DNA from 4 places in the Ensifer sp. B1-9 genome. Region 1 is predicted to be linked to each of the others. Evidence: riboswitches for the same ligand, from Rfam matches in the RefSeq annotation. Region 1 holds a riboswitch; each other region holds the start of a gene.

Evidence for each region. A riboswitch is a leader RNA that binds a small molecule or an ion and turns the genes downstream of it on or off. The one in region 1 is predicted to bind cobalamin.
Region 2: it holds a riboswitch for cobalamin, as region 1 does, so the genes downstream of both, bluB (5,6-dimethylbenzimidazole synthase) here and ACQ5BM_RS02605 (DUF1636 family protein) in region 1, are expected to answer to the same signal.
Region 3: it holds a riboswitch for cobalamin, as region 1 does, so the genes downstream of both, ACQ5BM_RS14000 (aromatic ring-hydroxylating oxygenase subunit alpha) here and ACQ5BM_RS02605 (DUF1636 family protein) in region 1, are expected to answer to the same signal.
Region 4: it holds a riboswitch for cobalamin, as region 1 does, so the genes downstream of both, ACQ5BM_RS00125 (CbtB domain-containing protein) here and ACQ5BM_RS02605 (DUF1636 family protein) in region 1, are expected to answer to the same signal.

Annotation. Positions count from the first base shown of each region.
Region 1 is NZ_JBCHVG010000001.1:517,829-522,479, forward strand. Features, by position in the region: gene aspT (aspartate-alanine antiporter) at 1-692, opposite strand, end outside; gene ACQ5BM_RS02600 (DUF1330 domain-containing protein) at 1,127-1,420, opposite strand; cobalamin riboswitch at 1,636-1,851, shown strand; gene ACQ5BM_RS02605 (DUF1636 family protein) at 1,957-2,370, shown strand; gene ACQ5BM_RS02610 (ABC transporter ATP-binding protein) at 2,393-3,199, shown strand; gene ACQ5BM_RS02615 (ABC transporter substrate-binding protein) at 3,196-4,149, shown strand; gene ACQ5BM_RS02620 (FecCD family ABC transporter permease) at 4,153-4,651, shown strand, end outside.
Region 2 is NZ_JBCHVG010000011.1:189,842-194,492, forward strand. Features, by position in the region: gene ACQ5BM_RS21500 (DUF2865 domain-containing protein) at 1-971, shown strand, start outside; gene bluB (5,6-dimethylbenzimidazole synthase) at 928-1,671, opposite strand; cobalamin riboswitch at 1,718-1,929, opposite strand; gene ACQ5BM_RS21510 (SDR family oxidoreductase) at 2,034-2,846, opposite strand; gene ACQ5BM_RS21515 (phytanoyl-CoA dioxygenase family protein) at 2,935-4,128, opposite strand; gene ACQ5BM_RS21520 (LacI family DNA-binding transcriptional regulator) at 4,233-4,651, shown strand, end outside.
Region 3 is NZ_JBCHVG010000007.1:5,114-9,764, forward strand. Features, by position in the region: gene ACQ5BM_RS13990 (glycoside hydrolase family 25 protein) at 1-980, shown strand, start outside; gene ACQ5BM_RS13995 (2Fe-2S iron-sulfur cluster-binding protein) at 986-2,080, opposite strand; gene ACQ5BM_RS14000 (aromatic ring-hydroxylating oxygenase subunit alpha) at 2,082-3,326, opposite strand; cobalamin riboswitch at 3,431-3,635, opposite strand; gene ACQ5BM_RS14005 (DUF6656 family protein) at 3,939-4,538, shown strand; gene ACQ5BM_RS14010 (L-threonylcarbamoyladenylate synthase) at 4,618-4,651, shown strand, end outside.
Region 4 is NZ_JBCHVG010000001.1:20,704-25,354, forward strand. Features, by position in the region: gene ACQ5BM_RS00115 ((2Fe-2S)-binding protein) at 1-404, shown strand, start outside; gene ACQ5BM_RS00120 (CbtA family protein) at 455-1,252, opposite strand; gene ACQ5BM_RS00125 (CbtB domain-containing protein) at 1,449-1,625, opposite strand; cobalamin riboswitch at 1,668-1,931, opposite strand; gene ACQ5BM_RS00130 (TetR family transcriptional regulator) at 1,930-2,622, opposite strand; gene ACQ5BM_RS00135 (NAD(P)H-binding protein) at 2,721-3,551, shown strand; gene ACQ5BM_RS00140 (DUF1772 domain-containing protein) at 3,548-4,027, shown strand; gene ACQ5BM_RS00145 (crotonase/enoyl-CoA hydratase family protein) at 4,086-4,651, opposite strand, start outside.

The DNA of each region.
Region 1 (4,651 bases):
TGCTGATCGATGCGATAGGCCCGGAGCCCGAAATCGTGATAGGCGCGGGTGATGCCCGGCTCGCTGTTTTCGGAGCCGCCGCCGAGCTTTGCCTCATATTCCTTGCAAGCCGCCGGAAGATCGATGCCGAGAAGCCTGGGCCCGAGCTGGGCGAGGATGATCGCGGAGCCGATCGTGCCCCAGATATAGGTCACTGCATAGGCGATCGGGATCTGGTCGGCAAAGGTCTTGGCCTGCTCCGGCGTGAGCCCGAGCGAATTGATCTGGTCGGTTGCAACGCCGATCGCGGCCGAGATCGTCTGCGACCCGGCATACATGCCGGCGCCGTAGCCGAGCGGCAGCCCGGCAATCAGCGCGCAGAGATAGGGAACGATCAGGCAGAGCACCAGGACCGAAAGCGCAAAGGCGATCTGCTTCGGACCGTCGGTGCTCAAGCCCCGCACGAATTGCGGGCCGACACCGTAACCGACGGCGAACAGAAAGATCAGGAACAAGGTGGATTTCAGGTCACCGGAAACCTGGATGCCGAGCTGCCCGATAAGAACGCCCGCGAGAAGCGTAGCGGTGACGTTTCCGAGATTGAAGCCCGCGACCTTGATGGGGCCGACCAGGAAACCGATGCCGAGGGCGAGGAAGACGGCAACGGGAGGATAGGTCCGAAGCGTCTCGACGAAGAAGTCAATTGGGTTCACTGCCATCCCCTGTAGAAAGTTGAGTTGCCATCACTTCATTTCGGGACTTGCGCGGCTAGGTTGATTTTCGGTGCCTTGTCGATGCCCGATCCCAGCCTCGCGAATTGTCGCTTCGGCTGCCGGTTTTCTCAACGGCCATAGGGTTACGTGGACGTAACGTACGTTAAACTTCGGGGATTTCGGGCGCAGTGCGGGGCGAAGCGGGGGCGCGGCCGCGCTTCTGCTCCGATCCGCGGGCGCGTCGCGTCGCGGCAAATTTCGCCGGCTATTCAACTCTGATGTTGCACTCCGTCACGTCAGCTCATGACGGAAAACACGCGAACGGCCCATGTCGATGGATCCGGAGCACATGCCCCGGCAGCGGCTTCATTCGTGCGCCGCAAGGCTCGACGTGACGGTAAAGGCTGGCATTTGCGGCAGTCTTGCGCTCCGCTTCAGGTGGCGACACCTTCCAGCGTCATGATCCGTGTCCTGGCACAGCGCTCGCGGATCGTCTTCAGGCGCTGATAGTCCGGCGATTGGTACCAGGAGAGCAAGGCCTGCATGTCCGGGAACTCGACGATGACGAGCCGGTGCGGCTCCCAGTCGCCCTCGAGCACCTGGGTCGCGCCGCCGCGGCCGAGATAGCGGCCACCATAGCGCGCCTCCGTCGCCGGCACTTCCTGGATGTATTGTTCAAACGCTGCGGCATCCGTGATTTCGACATCCGCGATCAAATAGGCCGCCATGGCAGAGCTCCTTTCCGCGCAAGCCAAAGATCAAGGATACGCCATTCGTCCCCGCCAGCGATGTCCTTGCCCCGCAGAAAGCAGTTGAAGGGCTGACCGCCAATTTTCGCATTGATCTTTGTAATGTTATTTTATAACAGTCCCGCATGACGAAACGCCGCATGTTGATAGATCCGGAGCCCATGCCCCCAGCAGTTGTTTCATCCAGCGATTCATGCGAGGAAGGCGTTGATGGTGCTGCATCCGCGGAAATGCGGAAGCGGCTGAAAAGGGAACACGGAACGGACGACCCTGACGGGACCGAAACCGTGGCTGCCCCCGCAACTGTGAGCGGAAAGCGCATTCACACCATGTCACTGGCGACAAGCCGGGAAGACGTGGATGCGCCGCGACCCGCGAGCCAGGAGACCTGCCATCGAACCGATCAACCACAACGGACGGGGTGTTCCGATGGAAAAGAACTGGCTTCCAAGCGACGGTCATCCGTCGTCCTGCCGTTTCGCCATCTCTTGCCGTCAGTCCCACGGAGAGAGAACATGGCCGAGACGACTTCCCGACAGCACAAGATAACGGTCTCCACCGATTGCCGCTTTACCGGTGGCCCGTGCATGCCCGGCGCCGAGCTCATAAAGCGTCTCAACCGCAGCATTGCCGCGCTCGGCGAGCCGCTCGATCGCGATTTCTCGATCGCCGGCACGGTCTGCATGGCGGCCTGCACGCGACCCTGCACCATCGCCTTCCAGGCGACGGGCAAGGCGACCTATCTCTTTGGCGGCATTACGCCGGAGGAGGATATCGACGATCTCGTCCGCTTTGCCGCCGCCCATGCCGAGCGCGGCGACGGCATGGCGCGTGCCGCTGACCGGCCGCGCGGGCTTGAAGGCAAGACGCTTGCCCGCATCCCGGCGGCGATGCTCGTCTCCGAAGACGTTGCGGGCCACTTCCAATGACGGCGCGGGGAGGGATGAGACCATGACCTGCACCGCGACAGGAGCAGCACTTCGCGTCGAGGGGCTTTGCTGGGGGCCGCGCCCGGGGCTGAAGCTGGTCGACGGCATGGACTTCGCGATCAAGGCGGGCAGCCGGCTTGCGATCCTCGGGCCGAACGGGGCGGGCAAGACCTCGCTCCTGCGCTGCCTTTACCGGGCGGTTCAGCCGAATGCGGGCCGTATCAAAATCGACGGCGTCGACCTCTGGTCGATCTCGGCGCGCGAAGCGGCAAAGACGATCGCCGTCGTGCTGCAGGAAATGCCCGGCGATTTTCCGTTCAGCGTGCGCGACGTGGTGATGATGGGGCGTATCCCGCGGCGGGAAGGGCTCAACGGCTGGACGGACACGGACCGCGAGCGCGTGCAGCACGCGCTCTCCCATCTCGATCTCGCCCATCTCGCCGGCCGCCAGTTCTCGACGCTCTCGGGCGGCGAAAAGCAGCGGGTGCTGATCGCCCGGGCGCTTGCCCAGGAGCCGCGCATCATCATCCTGGATGAGCCGACCAACCACCTCGACATCCGCCACCAGCTTGAAATCCTCGAGCTGCTGCAGACGCTGAAGCTGACGATCGTGTCGACGCTGCACGACATCAATCTCGCCGCCGAATTCGCGACCGACGTGGCGATCGTGACGGCGGGGCGCCTGACCGCCTTTGGAACGCCCGAGGAAGTGCTGAGCCCGCGGGCGCTCTCCACCGCCTTCGGCGTCACCGCCACCGCCCACGGCACTGCCGCTGCCGGCAGTGCGCGCTTTTCCTTTTCACTTCCTCGACAGGGATCCATTTCATGAAGATCAATATTGCCTCCTCCGCCCTGCTTCTCGTGCTTGCTACGGCGGCGCCGGCGCTCGCCTATCCGGTCACGGTCAAGAGCTGCAACCGCGAGGTCACCTTCGATGCCGCGCCGAAACGGGCGATCGCCAACGACGTCAATCTGGTCGAGATGATGCTGGCCTTGAAACTGCAGGACCGCATGGTCGGCTACACCGGCGTTTCCGGCTGGAAGACGCTGGATGAAAAGCTGCGCGAGGGGGTGAAGGAACTGCCGGAGCTCTCGGAGAAATATCCGACCAAGGAAGTGCTCCTCGATGCCGACGCCGATTTCTTCTTCGCCGGCTGGAACTACGGCATGAAGGTCGGCGGCGAGGTGACGCCCGAGACGCTGGCCCCCTTCAAGATCAATGTCTACGAACTCACCGAGTCCTGCGTCCATTTCATGGCCAGGGAAAAGCCTTCGATGGACGACATGTTCGTCGATCTGCTCAATCTCGGCCGCATCTTCGGCGTCGAGGATCGGGCCGAAGCGCTGGTCGCGGGTTATCGCAGCCAGCTCGCCGAGATCGCCGGGGCCAATACCGGCCGCGACAAGCCGACCCGCGTCTTCGTCTATGATTCCGGCGAGGAAAAGCCGTTCACCTCGGGTCGTTTCGGCATCCCGACGGCGATGATCGAGGCCGCCGGCGGCGCCAACATCATGGACGATGTCGACAAGAGCTGGGTGGAAGTCTCCTGGGAGCCGGTGATCGATCGCAATCCGGAGGTCGTAGTGATCGTCAACTACGGCGAGGTGAAGGCCGAGGACAAGATCGCCTTCATGAAGAACAATCCGGCCTTTGCCAATGTCGATGCGGTCCGGAACGACCGCTTCGTGGTGCTCGATTACGTCGAGGCGACGCCGGGGCCGCGCAACGTCGACGCTATCGCCCGGCTCGCCAAGGCCTTTCACGGCGAAGGCCTGTAACCGATGCTGGCCGAGGATACGTCGCCTGGTCCCGTTGCCGTTTCGCGGGTTGCTCCTGTTCGGGCGATCCGCGGCGGGGTCGGGCTGTTCGCGGTGCTGCTGCTGCTTTTCCTCACCGTGACCGCGGGCGTGTCGCTCGGCTCGGCGCCGATCCCTGTCACCACCGTCTGGTCGATCGTCGCAAGCAAGCTCGCGCCCGGCAGCATCGAGGCCTTCTGGTCGGCAGGCCGTGAAAGCATCGTCTGGGACGTGCGCCTGCCGCGGGTCATGCTGGCGGGGCTCGTCGGCGCCGGCCTGGCGCTGACCGGCGCCGTGCTGCAATCGGTCACGCGCAATCCGCTCGCCGATCCGCATCTGCTCGGCGTCTCCTCGGGCGGCGCGCTCGGTGCGATCGTCGCGCTGCTTCACACCGGAATGATCCTCGGTCTTCTCACGGTGCCGCTCTTTGCCTTTGGCGGCGCGCTTCTGGCAACCGTGCTGGTCGCCTTCGTTTCCCGCGCGC
Region 2 (4,651 bases), on a different contig from region 1:
CGCAAATGTCCGACATCGTCGCCAGCAATGCCGACGCCCGCGACTATGCCAGCGCCATCTCACGCCAGAACATCGAGTTGCGCCGGGCGAAGAACGATCGCCGGCGCGCGGGCTGCGGTGGCGGCAGCGTCGCCACCTTCGACGGCGGAGACCCCGACACCTGCAGCGAGCTCGACAGCCTCATCGCCGAGATGGAAGACAACCTGCGCATGCTGAAATCGGAGCGTGAGCAGATCGTCGCCGGCGGCAGCGAAGACACCCGTCGCCGTATCGTCGCCGCGCTCGAGATCAACGGCTGCTACAGCGACCGCGACTATTTTGCGAGCGTCGAACCCGAAGAGCCGGAGACGCACCGCAACATCATCGCCGATCTGCCGCCTGACGACGCCTACGGGCCGATGCTTGGGCATGGCGAAGACGGCTATGCGCCGCAGGACGGCTACTATCGCGGGACGTTGCGGACCATGTGCGTGCGCACCTGCGACGGCGCCTTCTTCCCGATCTCTTCGGATGCGACGCCCGCCGACTTCCCGCGTGACGAACAGGCCTGCCGGGCGCGCTGCCCTGGCGCCGAGACGGAGCTCTACTTCCACGACCTCAACACGGAGGAGAGCGAACAGATGGTCTCGGCCGTGACCGGCCGGCCCTATACCGAAATGCCCAATGCCTTCGCCTATCGCACCCGCGGCATCAGCAAACCCGGCATGTGCGGCTGCCAGATACCGCAGACGGCCGCGACCTCGCCGAAAGCGACCGGTACGATGACCGGCGATGACCAGTCGTCAATCGTGGTGATCGAAACCAAGAAACCGGCAGATGCAACGACCGCTAAGGCGCCGCCCGAGGAGCGCCCCTACGACCCATCCAAGAACAAGGTGCGCGTCGTCGGCCCGACCTTCCTGCCCAACGAAGAAACCTCGATCGACCTCAAGCACCCAAAGGGACCGGCCTATCAACCGGTCCAGAATTGATGTCGGAACGATCCGTCGCTGCAGTTCCCCAGCCTTCCTCGAAGACCAGTTCTTCCAGCGGCAAGCGCTGGCGCCACCCTTTCACCGCCAGCTCGGGCTGCTGATAGAGGCGATCGACATAGCCGAGGCAGAGCCAGGCAACGATCTCGATATGATCGGGGATGCCGAGGATCGCCTTGACTTCCGTCTCGTGGAAGATGCTGACCCAGCCGACGCCGACCCCTTCGGCGCGCGCCGCCAGCCACAGGTTCTGCACGGCGCAAACCGTCGAATAGACATCCATCTGCGGATTGTGCGTGCGGCCGAGAACGACGGCGCCGCCGCGTGTGCGATCACAGGTGACGCAGATGCTGAGCGGCGCCTTGCGAATGCCTTCGAGCTTCAGTGATCGATACTTGGCCTGTTGTTCCTCCGCAAACATCCGCGCCGCCTCGTCATTGGCACGGCGAAAGGCCTGCCAGACGCGTTCGCGCGTTTCCGGCGCCCGCACCAGCACGAAGTTCCAGGGCTGCATGAAACCCACGGACGGCGCGCTGTGCGCCGCCGTCAGCAGCCGCTTCACCAGTTCGTCGGGCAAAGGCTTGTCCAGGAATTCATCGCGCACGTCGCGGCGTGTTTCGATGGCGCGGTAGACGGCCTCCCGCTCTTCCAGCGAAAAGGCACCGGCAGCCGCAAGGCCGCCCTTCGGTTCAGTCAGCATCGTTCGATCCCCAACAATGCGAAAACCTCCCGCCGTCCACGCGGGGTTCGGTCTATCTCGCCAGGCCGGTCTTCTGACTTCGGTTCAACCGGTCGCCCCACCTTCCCAGATCGCTTGAAGATCCAGTGGCAAAACCTTGAATCAATTCAAGGCACTTCGAGAGGCAACCGTCCCCGTCACAGCGTTGGGCACGTTCCAGAATGACACCGGATTCCCGATTCTCCCGCTCGCGCGGGCACCTGACGGCGCCATAAGGGCACAGCCGCCAGGGAAAGACAAGCACCCGTCAGGGCGGGTGAGGAAAAGTGCCGGCGGTTTTCCGCCCGCATCCCGCTCTACTTATAAGGATCGATCACCGTGATCTAAAGCGGCGCCACCGGATGCGGCGAACCGTCATAGCCGCCCCAGACCGACTGGTCGAAGCAGATCACCGATCCGGTCATCAGCCCGGATTCGGCCGAAGACAGATAGGCGCAGGCGCGCGCGACCTCCGCCGGATCGACGAGCCTGCCGAACGGTTGGCTGGCGGCCGCCTTTTCGAGCCAGTCTGCGGCGGCGCCGTGAAACTCGCGCTGGATGCGATCTTCGCCTTCGGATGCCATCCAGCCGATATTCAGGCCGTTGACGCGGATGCGGTTGCGTAACAGCGCGTAGGCCGTGTTCTTGGTCAGCGTTTCGAGGGCCCCTTTCGATGCGCAATAGGCCGCGATGACGGGCTGCCCGGCCATCGCCGACATGGAACCGATATTGACGATCGTGCCTTCGGTCCGCTCGCGCCGCATCACCTTCACCGTCTCCTGCATCAGGAAGAACGGCGCCCGTACATTGATGGCGAACATCCGGTCGAAGAGCTCCGGTGTCGTGTCGAGGATCGTGCCGCGATCGGTAATGGCCGCAGCATTGACCAGCGCATCGACCCGGCCGAACTCCGCATCGCAGGCGGCAACGACCTTCCGCGCGAGCTCCACCTTTTCAAGATCGGCCTCGACATAGACCACCTTCGCGCCGCTGGCCTTGCCGATTTCCTCCGCCTTCGCGCGCCCCTTGGCGGCATTGCGCCCGCAAATGACGATGCCGGCTGCACCGCGTTCGGCGAAAAGGCCGGCAATCGCTGCGCCCAGTCCTTGCGTGCCACCGGTGACGATGGCGATCTTGCCTTGCATTTGTCCGTTCATCGAATTCTCCCTCGGGAATGATCGCGTGAAACAGGTACGGCTCCCGAGCGCAACGCATCGGGAGCCCGTCAAATGTGAGATTGAACCGTCAGCTCAGCTTGCGCCGTGCCTGTGCATCGAGTGCCGCTTGAAAGTCCTGCTCGCTCGTTCCCGCAGCCAGTGCCTCGCGCATCAACTGCGCCTGCGTCTTCGGTGCCAGGCCGCCGAGCGGCGGATCCCGATCGAGATTGGTCGGAAACGAATAGCCCTCGGCGCAGGATGCGATGACGTTGGCGGCTTCCGCCTCGGTCAGCTTGCCCTTCGCCAGCAATGTCTTCAAGGCCGGGTAGAGCGTCGCGCTCATCGTCAGCCGGTCGACCGTCTCCATCGCCCGACCGAAAGCCGAGGACACCTGCAGGAGATTGGCGACGCGGCGGATATCGGCGGAGCGATTGTTGCCGGCGGCATGGAAGAGCGCAGGGTTGAAGAAGACGACATCGCCCTTTTCGAGCGGAAGCTGCACGTGGTGCTCGTCGAAATAGGCGCGGAACTCCGGCCGGTTGAGCGCCAGATAGCCCGGCACGTAGGTCTGGCTATAGGGCAGGAACAGCGTCGGCCCGCTTTCGAGCGGCATGTCGCAATGGGCGACCGCGCCTTGCAGCGTCAGCACCGGCGAAAGCTTGTGCACATGAACCGGATATCGCTCGATCACCGCGGAGGTCTGGAAGCCGAGATGGTAGTCCCGGTGTGCCGATTGCGCCGCGCCGCCCGGATTGACGCGGTTCACCTGCGCCGTCATCTGATAGTTCGGCCCGAGCCAGGCTTCGCTGACGAGCGCAATGATCGCATTGGCATAGTAGGCCGCAAAATTCTCGGGCGCCTTCAGGCAGTGTTTTTCCAACGAATTCCAGATGCGATCGTTGGCGCCGGGCTTGGCGAAGTGATCACCGCCGCCGCTGTTGCTGCGATGCTGCTCCTCGATGATCCCGTCGAAGACGGCGCTCGCGACGTCGATTGCGGCCGTATCGGCGAAGGCGCGCTTGAAGACCGCCACACCCGGGCCGGCTGCCAGCGCTTCGCAGATTTCGGCAAGCACCGCCCGCCGCGTTTCGGCATTGCCGCAGGCGGCAATCAGGTCGGCGCTGTTGTAGACGAGCACGTTCTTGTCGCAGCCTGAAGCATAGGGATAGTCGGCCAGGTTGGTGCGCCGTTCGACTTCCGCCCGGAACGCCTCGATATCGCAGGCCTCCTCAGTGAGCCAGACACGCTCCACCCGCTGCCTCGCACCGTTGTCGGTCTTCATCCCGTTTCCTCCCCTGGAACATCTTGATGAGCACGACTATAGGCGGCCACAAAACATGATATAGGGCAAGAATCCATCAAAAATCCATCAGGAGAGTTGGCGCGATGGCCCATCCGTTTCTGGTCAAGGACATTGCCTTTCAGGCCGGCCTCAGCACCGCGACCGTCGATCGCGTGCTCAACGAACGCCAGGGCGTACGGCGGCAGACCATCGCCAGGGTTCGCGCGGCCATCGAAGAGCTGGAGAAGCAGCAGGCCGGGCTCGACATCCAGGGCCGCAAGTTCGCGATCGATATCGTGATGGAGGCGCCGGAACGTTTTACCGATGCAGTGCGGCGGGCTTTCGAGGGCGAAGCGATGACGCTGGCGCCGACGAGCTTTCGTTGCCGCTTCCATTTCGCCGAGACGATGCGCCCGCAGGAGATCGTCCAACTGCTCGACCGCATCCGGCTGCGGGGAACCGATGGGCTTGTTCTCAAGGCGCCTGATGTGCCCGAGATCGTCGGCGCCGTGGCGCGCTTCGA
Region 3 (4,651 bases), on a different contig from region 1:
AAGTCATGCTCGCCGACAAGCGCATCTCCGGCTTCATCGCCAAGGCCTCCGACGGTTTGCCGGAGAGCTTCTCCTGCACCGGCGACCACAATGGCGACACCTTCAACCACTGCAAGACCATGTGGCGCAAATACGCCGTCAGCCGCGAGCTCTACCAGACCCGGCGCATGATCGCCCGTTCGCACGGGCTGCTATGGGGCGCCTACCATCTCGCCCGTCCCGGCAACCCCGTGGACCAGGCGAACCACTTCCTCGACTACGCCGAGCCGCGCGACGACGAACTGATGGTTCTCGATCTCGAAGGCATCGATCCCGACAAATACATGTCGCTCGAGGATGCCGCCATCTTCGCCGGCCACATCAAGACCCGGACGGGACGCTATCCGATCCTCTATACAAACCACATCACGGCCCAATACATCGCCACGCACCGCGCCAAGCACCGGCTGCTATCGCGCCTGCCGCTCTGGTATGCGCGCTACAAGCCGGATATCCGCCAGGTCTTCCCGATGGGCAACTGGGACAGCTATGCGCTGTGGCAGTTCTCCTCCGGCGTCAATTGCGGTAAGCGGCGCTGTCCCTATCGTGTGCCCGGCACCTTGGACGACATCGACGTGAACGTCGCAGCGATGTCGCCGCTGGCGCTGAAGGCGATCTGGGCGCAAGGCGCGTTGCTGCCGGAAAAACCAATGCCGATCACCCTCGTCGCGCAAGCTGCGCAAGGGACCGGAGTGCACGCGGTCGCACGGGCGGCCGCAACGCTTGGCGAGCCGCTGCTCGTCAGCCGTGCCGGCGCCACGAGCAGCGCCGGCAGCAGCGTCGACATGCTGGTGACCGGGTCGATCGATTTCGCCCGCCACGAGCGCGCCCTGCAGGTGGCAGTCGCGGCCGATGACGCCGCGCAGGGCGGATGCCCCAAGCCATCGGCCGGCAGCCCAGGGCTCGCCACCGCCCAGCCACCGCCCTGTAGCACGCCCTAGCCCCTTCAGGCTTCGATCTGGACATCTCCCAGCGGCCGCGAGCAGCAGGCGAGGATGTAGCCCTCGTCGATCTCGTCATCGAGAATGCCGCCATTGTGGCTCATCTCGACCTCGCCTGCGACCTTCATCACACGGCAGGTGCCGCAGATGCCGCCCTCGCAGGCAGCACCGATCCGCACACCGTTGGCGCGGGCCGTCTGCAGGATCGTCTGGCCGGGCTTTGCCACCACTTCCTTGCCGCTCATGGTGAAGGCAACCTTGGCCACCTGGCCCTCGCCGTCATCGCCGATACCAGCGCGCACGGCGATTTCTTCCGCAGCAGGCGCGGCCGCCGGCTGGAAGCTCTCCTCGTGATAGCGGCTCATGTCGAAGCTGGCTGCCTTCAGCATCTCGCGCACACCGCGCATGAAGGGTTCCGGCCCGCAGCAGAACACCGTACGTTCCAGGAAGTCGGGAGCGAGCAACGGCAACTTGGCACCGTCGATGCGGCCACGCAGGCCATGCCAACCGTGGCGCGCCTCATGTCCCTCGACGATGAAGCCGAGGTTCAGCCCGGACATCTGCGTTGCCAGGACCTCGAGCTCCGAGCGGAACAAAAGATCCTCCGGCCGACGGGCGCAGGAGATGAAGGTGACGTCCGTCTCCGGCACGCAATCCGCCATCCAGCGGGTCATCGACATCATCGGAGTGATGCCGGAGCCGGCCGAGATGAACAGGTACTTGTCGCCCGGATGGCGGACGAAGCTGAAATCGCCGAGCGGCCCGAAGGCCCTCAGCTTCATGCCGGGCTTGAGATGGTCGAACATCCAGCGGGTGCCGATGCTGTCGGCCTGTGCCTTCACCGTGACCGCGATCGAGAGCGGCCGCGATGGCGTCGACGACAGGGTATAGGTGCGCATGACCGGTTCGTCCGCGACCGGCAGTTCGAGCGTCACGAACTGGCCGGGCAGGTAACGAAACCAGGCTGGCTTCCCCGCGCGGAAGGTGAAGGTCATGACGTCGGCGGTCTCGACGACCGCCGACGTGCATTCGAGCATCTGCTGCCGGTCGATCCAGACATGCAGTTCGTCGAAATGGTGGAAGGAGGGTGCCATCTGCATGTCAGGCGACCTTCGACAACGGAGCCGCATCGCCCTCGAGGCGCTGCTCCATGAACTTGCAGTACCACTCGACGAACTGCATCACGCCGCCTTCATGCTCCGGCGAATAGGGGCCGGATTCATAGGCCGGCGAGCGGATGCCGAAGGCGTTTTCCTCGACGATCTGGCGATCCTGGTCGTTGGTCTCGGTCCAGACATGGGTCAGGTCATCGAGTGTATAGTCGACGCCTTCGACCGCATCCTTGTTGACCAGCCACTTCGTCGTCACTTGCGTGAGCTCCGGCCCGAGCGGCAGCACGCGGAAGGTGATGGCGTGATCGGAAAGCACATGGTTCCAGGTGGTCGGGTAATGGAACATCAGGAGCGTGCCGATCTGCTTCTGCCGGACATCGGCCGACAGCGCCCTTTTGACTGCTGGCGCACCCGACATGGTATAGCTTTCGGCATCATCGACCAGCGGCATGCGCGCGGCGCGGAACTGGCCGGTCGGCGACATCCGGAACTCGCTCGGCAGGCCCCCTGCCTCGCATTTCGCCCAATGGGCGGCAATCACCGGATCGTCCTTGGCGCCCTGCACCCCGGTCGCGGTCGGCGCTTCCGGATAGGTGCGGCAGAGTTCGGGGTGATTGGCGGCGCAATGGTAGCACTCGCGGTTGTTTTCCCAGACGAGCTTCCAGTTGCCCTTCTCGATGATGGTGCTTTCGAAGGCAACCTTGGTCTCCCCAAGCCGGTGCGGAGCGAGATAGGGGGTGACCAGTTCACGGAAGGCCGCGAAATTCGCCGGTGTCTCCGACAGGTTGATGAAGATGTAGCCGCCGACCGTCTCGCAGTGGATCGGTTTCAGGCTGTGGGCCGCCTTGTCGAAGTCCTCGCCCATCTGGCGCGCGAAGAGCAGCGAGCCATCGAGTTCGTAAGTCCATTGATGGTAGGGACAGACAAGCTTCGCCGAGGACCCCTTGTGCTGCGTGCAGACGCGGGAACCGCGGTGCCGGCAGGAATTGTGGAGCGCGCGGATCGTACCCTGCCGATCACGGGTGACGACGACGGGAAAATCGCCGACCTGGACGGTGAAATAGTTGCCGGCCCGCGGGATCTCGCAGTCATGGCCGATGAACAGCCAGTCCTTGTACCAGATGTTTTCCAGATCCTGCCGGTAATAGTCGGGATCGATGTAGAAGGCCCGATCGAGGCTGTAGCCGTCACGCCGGCCCTTCAGCTTGCGAAGCATATCGGTCTTGGTATCCATGTCCTGTCCTCATGCGCCATGTTTCGGAGAGGCAGGACAGGAACCCGCACGGGCGTGCACCCATGCGTTTCAGGCTCCGATCCGGCTGCCCGCCGCAACCCGTTACGGTTATGTCCGTCAAGGCTGGTTTCCGGGCTCAGGAGCCGTCCTTTGCGGACCAGCCCGGCGCCTTCCCGGACGGAACGGTCCAGTGGCTTTTTGCCGAGGCTTTCGCTCCACCACCGTTGCGGGGGCAGCGCCGGGATTTGACCGGCTTCCCAATTCTCCGCCTTCCTTTTGGAAGACGACACCTTGAGCAAGGATATGTAAGCGCGGAAGGCACCCTGGCAGACGCCGGATAGCGACATCCAATTCCAGAATGACGACACAGTGGAAACCATCCTTCTGAACCGGAGTCGAAAATTTTTCTATTTATAAACAGATAGATAGATCAAATATTGGGCATATGCCACTTTTCGCGGCCGATATGGCGCAGGCACGGGAAGACTTCGCCCGTTTGCGACATTTTTATGAAAGTGCCGGCGCATCTTCCGCCAACGAAAGGAAATCCTTCATTAACCATAAGGCACTAGGCTTGCCGGCGGACGAAGATGTCCGGCAGGCAGATGGCGCATGGCAAAATTCAGATATTACGACGCAGCGGCCGAGAAGCCGCCGGCCGTCGTGCCGAAGACGGCGGTTCACAGCGAGTTCCTGCGCACCGGCAGGATCAATCGCCGGCAATGGGCGCCGGGCGAACGACGGTATCTGAGTTATGAGGAAGTCGCGGACAGAACCGCCAAGAAGCTCGCGACCGCCGGCGACACGACGCACAAGCGGATCAACGGCTTTCACGCCTCGATCCAGTTCCCGAAGCTGATCTTCCACCGCACGCTCGTCGGCAAGCCGCATCTCGGCTATTGCCATGTGACAGCGGCGCGGACAGCGGTCACGCCTTCCAAGGACATCACCTGGTCGTTCTATTTCGCCAATTTCTTCAGCGACCTTGGTGACGAGACCCATTTCTTCGACCGCATCCAGAGCGGCTATTCCCGCATGTATTTTGCCGTCGCGATCGAGCCGAACGCCGAAGACGGACAGATGGTCATCAACCGCAACGTCCGCGACAACGGGCTGCTCTTTCGCACCGACGACCCCAAGGTTGCTCTCAAGAACGTGCTGATGCTGGGTGCCCGGGACGACGCGCTGCGCCGTATCATCCGCAGCCTCTGAGCCAGTAACCGTTTCCCGCAAAGAAAATCGTTCTGTTTTCCCGGCACGTCCGCTAAGGAAGCGTCGGAAAGGAAACGGCATGGCAGAGATCATCGACACGGGCATTGAACCGT
Region 4 (4,651 bases), 500 kb from region 1:
AGCGCGGCTTCACGGCCCATCTGGCGCCGGTCGTCGCAGTCTTGAAACGGCGGACGGGGCTTTCCTCCGGAGCGCAGTGGCGGCTGGCGGCAGATTCGCTTGCCGGTGCCTTTCTGGAGATCGGGCGCGCGATCGGCGACGAGGCGCGCTGCATGGCCGAGGCGCTGGCCATCGTCAAAAGGCCCGGGTCGCCGCTGTTCTCGGAAGAACTCTGCTACGAGGAGATCTCGGCAATCGATCCGGCAAGCAGCAAGCGGCTGTCGCGCCAGTACAGGATACGCTGCGGTTGCTGCCTCTATTTCCGAACGGAAGGCGGCAGCTTCTGCGACACCTGCGTGCTGCTCGAGCCGAACGATCGTCGCGAAAGGCTGGCAGCGCATCTCATGCAAAACGGCGGGGGCTGAACCCCGCCGCCTGCTTGTTCAGGTTCCCATGGAGCATGGGATCGGCCGGATCAGTTCGCCCTGGCGAAACGCTCGTTGATGAAGCCGGAAACGACGCCGAGCACGATCCAGAAGGCAAGCGTGGTGGCGAGGGCGGCGACGGCAAATTCGGCGCCGAGCACGGCCGGGACGTTGCTGGAAATGTCGAGCGGTTGCGGTGCGCCGTAGACATGCGGCGCGGCGATCAGCGCGAGGCCGACGACCTTTGCGACGATCTCCTCGCGCAGGACGACGAGATAGAGGCCGACGGCTGAGAGGGCGACGGTTGCCAGCCACCAGGTCTGGCGATCGCCGAGTTCGGCGGCCGGGAAGCCCGGCAATTCCGGCGGCAGGCCGATCGCCGGCAACATGTGCACCGCGAGCCAGCCGCAGGCGCCCCAGAGCGCACCGTTCCTCAGCGTGATCGGATAGCCGATCACCAGGCTGACGCCGGCCAGCAGCAGGCCGAAGCCGGAGCCGGTGACGAGGTTCGCCATCAGCGTGCCCGAGAAGCGGCTGAGGCCGAACATGATGCCGCCTTCCTCGTGTTCGCCCTCATGGGCATAGGCCGGCGTGATCGGCGACAGCGCATCGAGCACGGCGCCGAGCGGCGAGACCGCCTTCAGCGACGAATGCTGATCGTGCCCTTCTGCGGCCGGCTGCGCCGCCCCCGGCTGGCCGGCGGGCTGCTCGGTGGTCGCCGGAGCCTCGCCTTCGAATTGTTCCGCATGCAGGATCAGCGGCGTAACCCTGAGTTCCTGGGCGCCGGTCATGAAGACGCCGGCAATCAGTCCAGCCACGATCGCGGCCAGAAGCGTTCTGACAATCATGTCGAATTCCCTCGATAGCGACAAAAGCCACGCACTCTGGCGTGGTTTGCAAGCCTTTCGTTCTTTCTGCCGTGCGGATGAACCTGGTGTGCCGGACGAACCGGTATGCACAAACACCGACATCCGGCACAGGCCGGATGCGTTCAGGTCCGCAGACACGTCGATGCGGAACGTGAGCTACGTTCCGAGACATCGTTTAGTGGCAGGGGAAGCCGTAGGAATGGCGGGTGTCGTGTGCGGTGTCGTGCAGCACGGCCGAATTGGCAAGGCCGGCGCCGAAGACGAGGAATGCGCCGATGAGAAGTGCGATGACGCCAGCGGTCAGACGATCGCTGAGGGAGAGCGGGGTGCTCGAAATAGTAGACGTAGCCATGACAACCTCCGTGATGGCATCGGGAAATTCCCGGTGTGGGCCCTATGCCCGTATCGAGTGGCAGGTTTCCTGGCTCACGGCGCTGGGCGTAATGCCCGGGATCTGCCTCGCCTTCCCAGTCCGACCACCCTCTCGGGGTCTCTTCCAGTGGCTTCTCCCGGATCGCTCCGGAACGGCAAGATCGACGTCGCTCTACAGTCGCGGGGTCGGCCGTGATTTGAATGCCCAGCTTGGGTCCATCCGTCACGTTCCCGTTTACTCCCGACACACGTTCGCGTCTCGGGAACCAATCGATCCCTGATGATTATGAGTGTGTCATGGCGTTGTCAATTGAGCCTGCGCCGCCGGCCGCTTCATCAGCGACAAAATCGCGAAGGATCATCTGCTTGTAGGCCTCGACGATGCGGTTGCCCTCGGCGCGGTCGACCGAGATGGCGAGCCGCATCGTGCATTCGCCGAGATACATGATCAGGAACGCGGCCTCGTCGATCGCCGCGCGTGGGCGTTGCGGCTGGAGCCGGGCAAGGACATCGGCGAGCAGACGGCCGGTCATGCGGCTTTCTTCCAGTTCGATCTGCCTCAGCGTCTTGTCGGCCTGCATCGCCGACCAGATGTCGCGCATCACCGGTTCGGCGAGGAACATGTCGTAATAGGTATCGAAGAGCGCGCCGAAGGCGTCGCGCAGTTCTGCCATCGACGTCACCTTGGCGAATTCGCCCTCGATGCATTCGCGGGAATAGGCGTTGTAGCGCTCGGCGAGCGTGCGCACGATCGCAGCCTTGTCCGGGAAATACTGGTACAGCGATCCGATCGAAATCCCTGCCTTTTCCGCCACTTCGCTCATGCGCATGGCATCGCTGCCCTTCTCGGCGATGAGCACGGAGGCGCAGGTGAGGATGTGCTCGACGCGCTCCCGGCTGCGCTTCTGGCTGGGCGTGCGGCGCAGCGCAGTGTCGTCGTCGCCTGCAATCGGCAGGGTGCCTGTCGGCTCAATCATGAATAATCCTCACATTTTGTCTTGACTCCCAAAATACGAGGATTTATCACATTTGCAAATGTGAGAGTTGCTCATGTTTTTAATCGGGAGGAAAGATCATGTCTGGCAAGGTTACGTTGGTGCTGGGTGGTACGGGCAAGACGGGGCGCCGCATTGCGGAGCGGCTGCGCGCCAAGGGTGTCACGGTGCGCATCGGCGCGCGCTCGGCCACGCCGTCCTTCGACTGGAACGACGAGACGACCTGGGCGCCGGCGCTCGAGAATGTCGAGCGCATCTATGTCAGCTATCAGCCGGATCTCGCCGTGCCCGGCGCGGTCGAGGCGATCCGCCGCTTTTCCGCGCTTGCGGTCCGTTCCGGCATCAAGCGCCTCGTGCTGCTTTCGGGGCGCGGCGAGGACGCGGCGCAGGCGGCCGAACGCGAATTGCAGGCATCGGGCGCCGACTGGACGATCATTCGGGGGAGCTGGTTCTTCGAGAATTTCAGCGAAGCCTTCCTGATGGATGCGGTTCGCAGCGGCATGGTCTACCTGCCGCCGGACGCGGTCACCGAACCGTTTGTCAGCGCCGATGACATCGCCGATGTCGCCGTGCTTGCGCTCCTCGACGACGCGCATGTCGGCAAGATCTATGAACTGACAGGGCCGCGGCTGCTGACCTTCGCCGAGGCCGTCGCGGAGATCGCCGCGGCATCGGGGCGGCCCATCGGCTACCGGTCCGTGCCGCTTGCGGATTTCGTGGCGCAGATGCGAGCCGAGGGGCTGCCGGATGACTATGTCGAACTCATCCGCTATCTCTTCTCGTCCGTGCTCGACGGGCGCAATTCCAGCCTGACGTCCGATATCGAGCACGTGCTTCTGCGCCGGCCGCGCGACTTCGCCGTCTATGCCCGGGAAACCGCAGCAACCGGTGTCTGGAGTATCGCCGCATGATCCCGCTGATTCCCGCTTTGGCCTTCGTCGCCGCCATCGGTTCCGGCCTGATGGCCGGCCTGTTCTTCATCTTCTCGGTCTGCATCATGCAGGCCCTGTCGCGGCTGCCGCCGGAGCAGGGGATCGCCGCGATGAACGCGATCAATGTCGTCATCCAGAACCCGATCTTCCTCAGCGCCTTCATGGGCACGGCGCTGATCGGCCTGGCGCTGGTGGTCATGGCCTTCCTCTCGGGCGGTGAAGGCCGCTGGCTGCTCGCGGCCGGTGGCATCGCCTATGTCGTCGGCGTGCTCCTGGTAACGATCATCTTCAACGTGCCGATGAACGATGCGCTCGCCGCTGCGGCACCCGGCCAGGCGGCGGCCGATCTCTGGCAGCAGCGCTATCTTACCGATTGGGTCTGGTGGAACCATGTGCGCACCGTCGCCTCGATCGGCTCGCTGGCGCTCTTCATCCTCGGCTTCGCCCGCGCCTGATGGATAGCGGCGGCAAGGCCGTTGCGCCCTGCCGCCGTTTGCCGTGCTGCCGAGACGCTCAGCCTGTCGGGCCGTCCTCGTGGATGCGTCGTCCCTTCCAGGCGGCAAGCGCATCCGAGAGATCGTCGGTCGGCACCATCTGGGCGAATTGTTCGCTCTCGACCAGCAGCCCCTCCGCTATCGACATGTTGAGGCCGCGGGTGACGGCGGTGATGATCGAGCGGACGGCAAGTGGCGAATAACCCATGATGCGCCTGGCCAGGTCACGGGCCGCAGGGATCAGCGCCTCATGGGCGACGACCCGGTTGATGAGCCCCATCTCCAGTGCGTGCTCGGGCGAGAAATCCTTTCCCGTCAACAGGAGTTCGAGCGCGCGCTTGCGGCCGGCAAGGCGCGGCAGGCGCTGGGTGCCGCCGAAGGTCGGCGGCATGCCGAGCTTGATCTCGGGCTTGGCAAAGCGCGCCCTGTCGCTGGCGATGGCCAGATGCACGGCCTCGGTGATCTCGCAGCCGCCGCCATAGGCGATGCCGTTGACGGCGGCGATGACCGGCTTTGGAAAGGCTTCGAGCCGGGCCGTCAGCCGTTGGCCGCGGCGGACGAAATCGCGCACGGCGGGGTTCACGC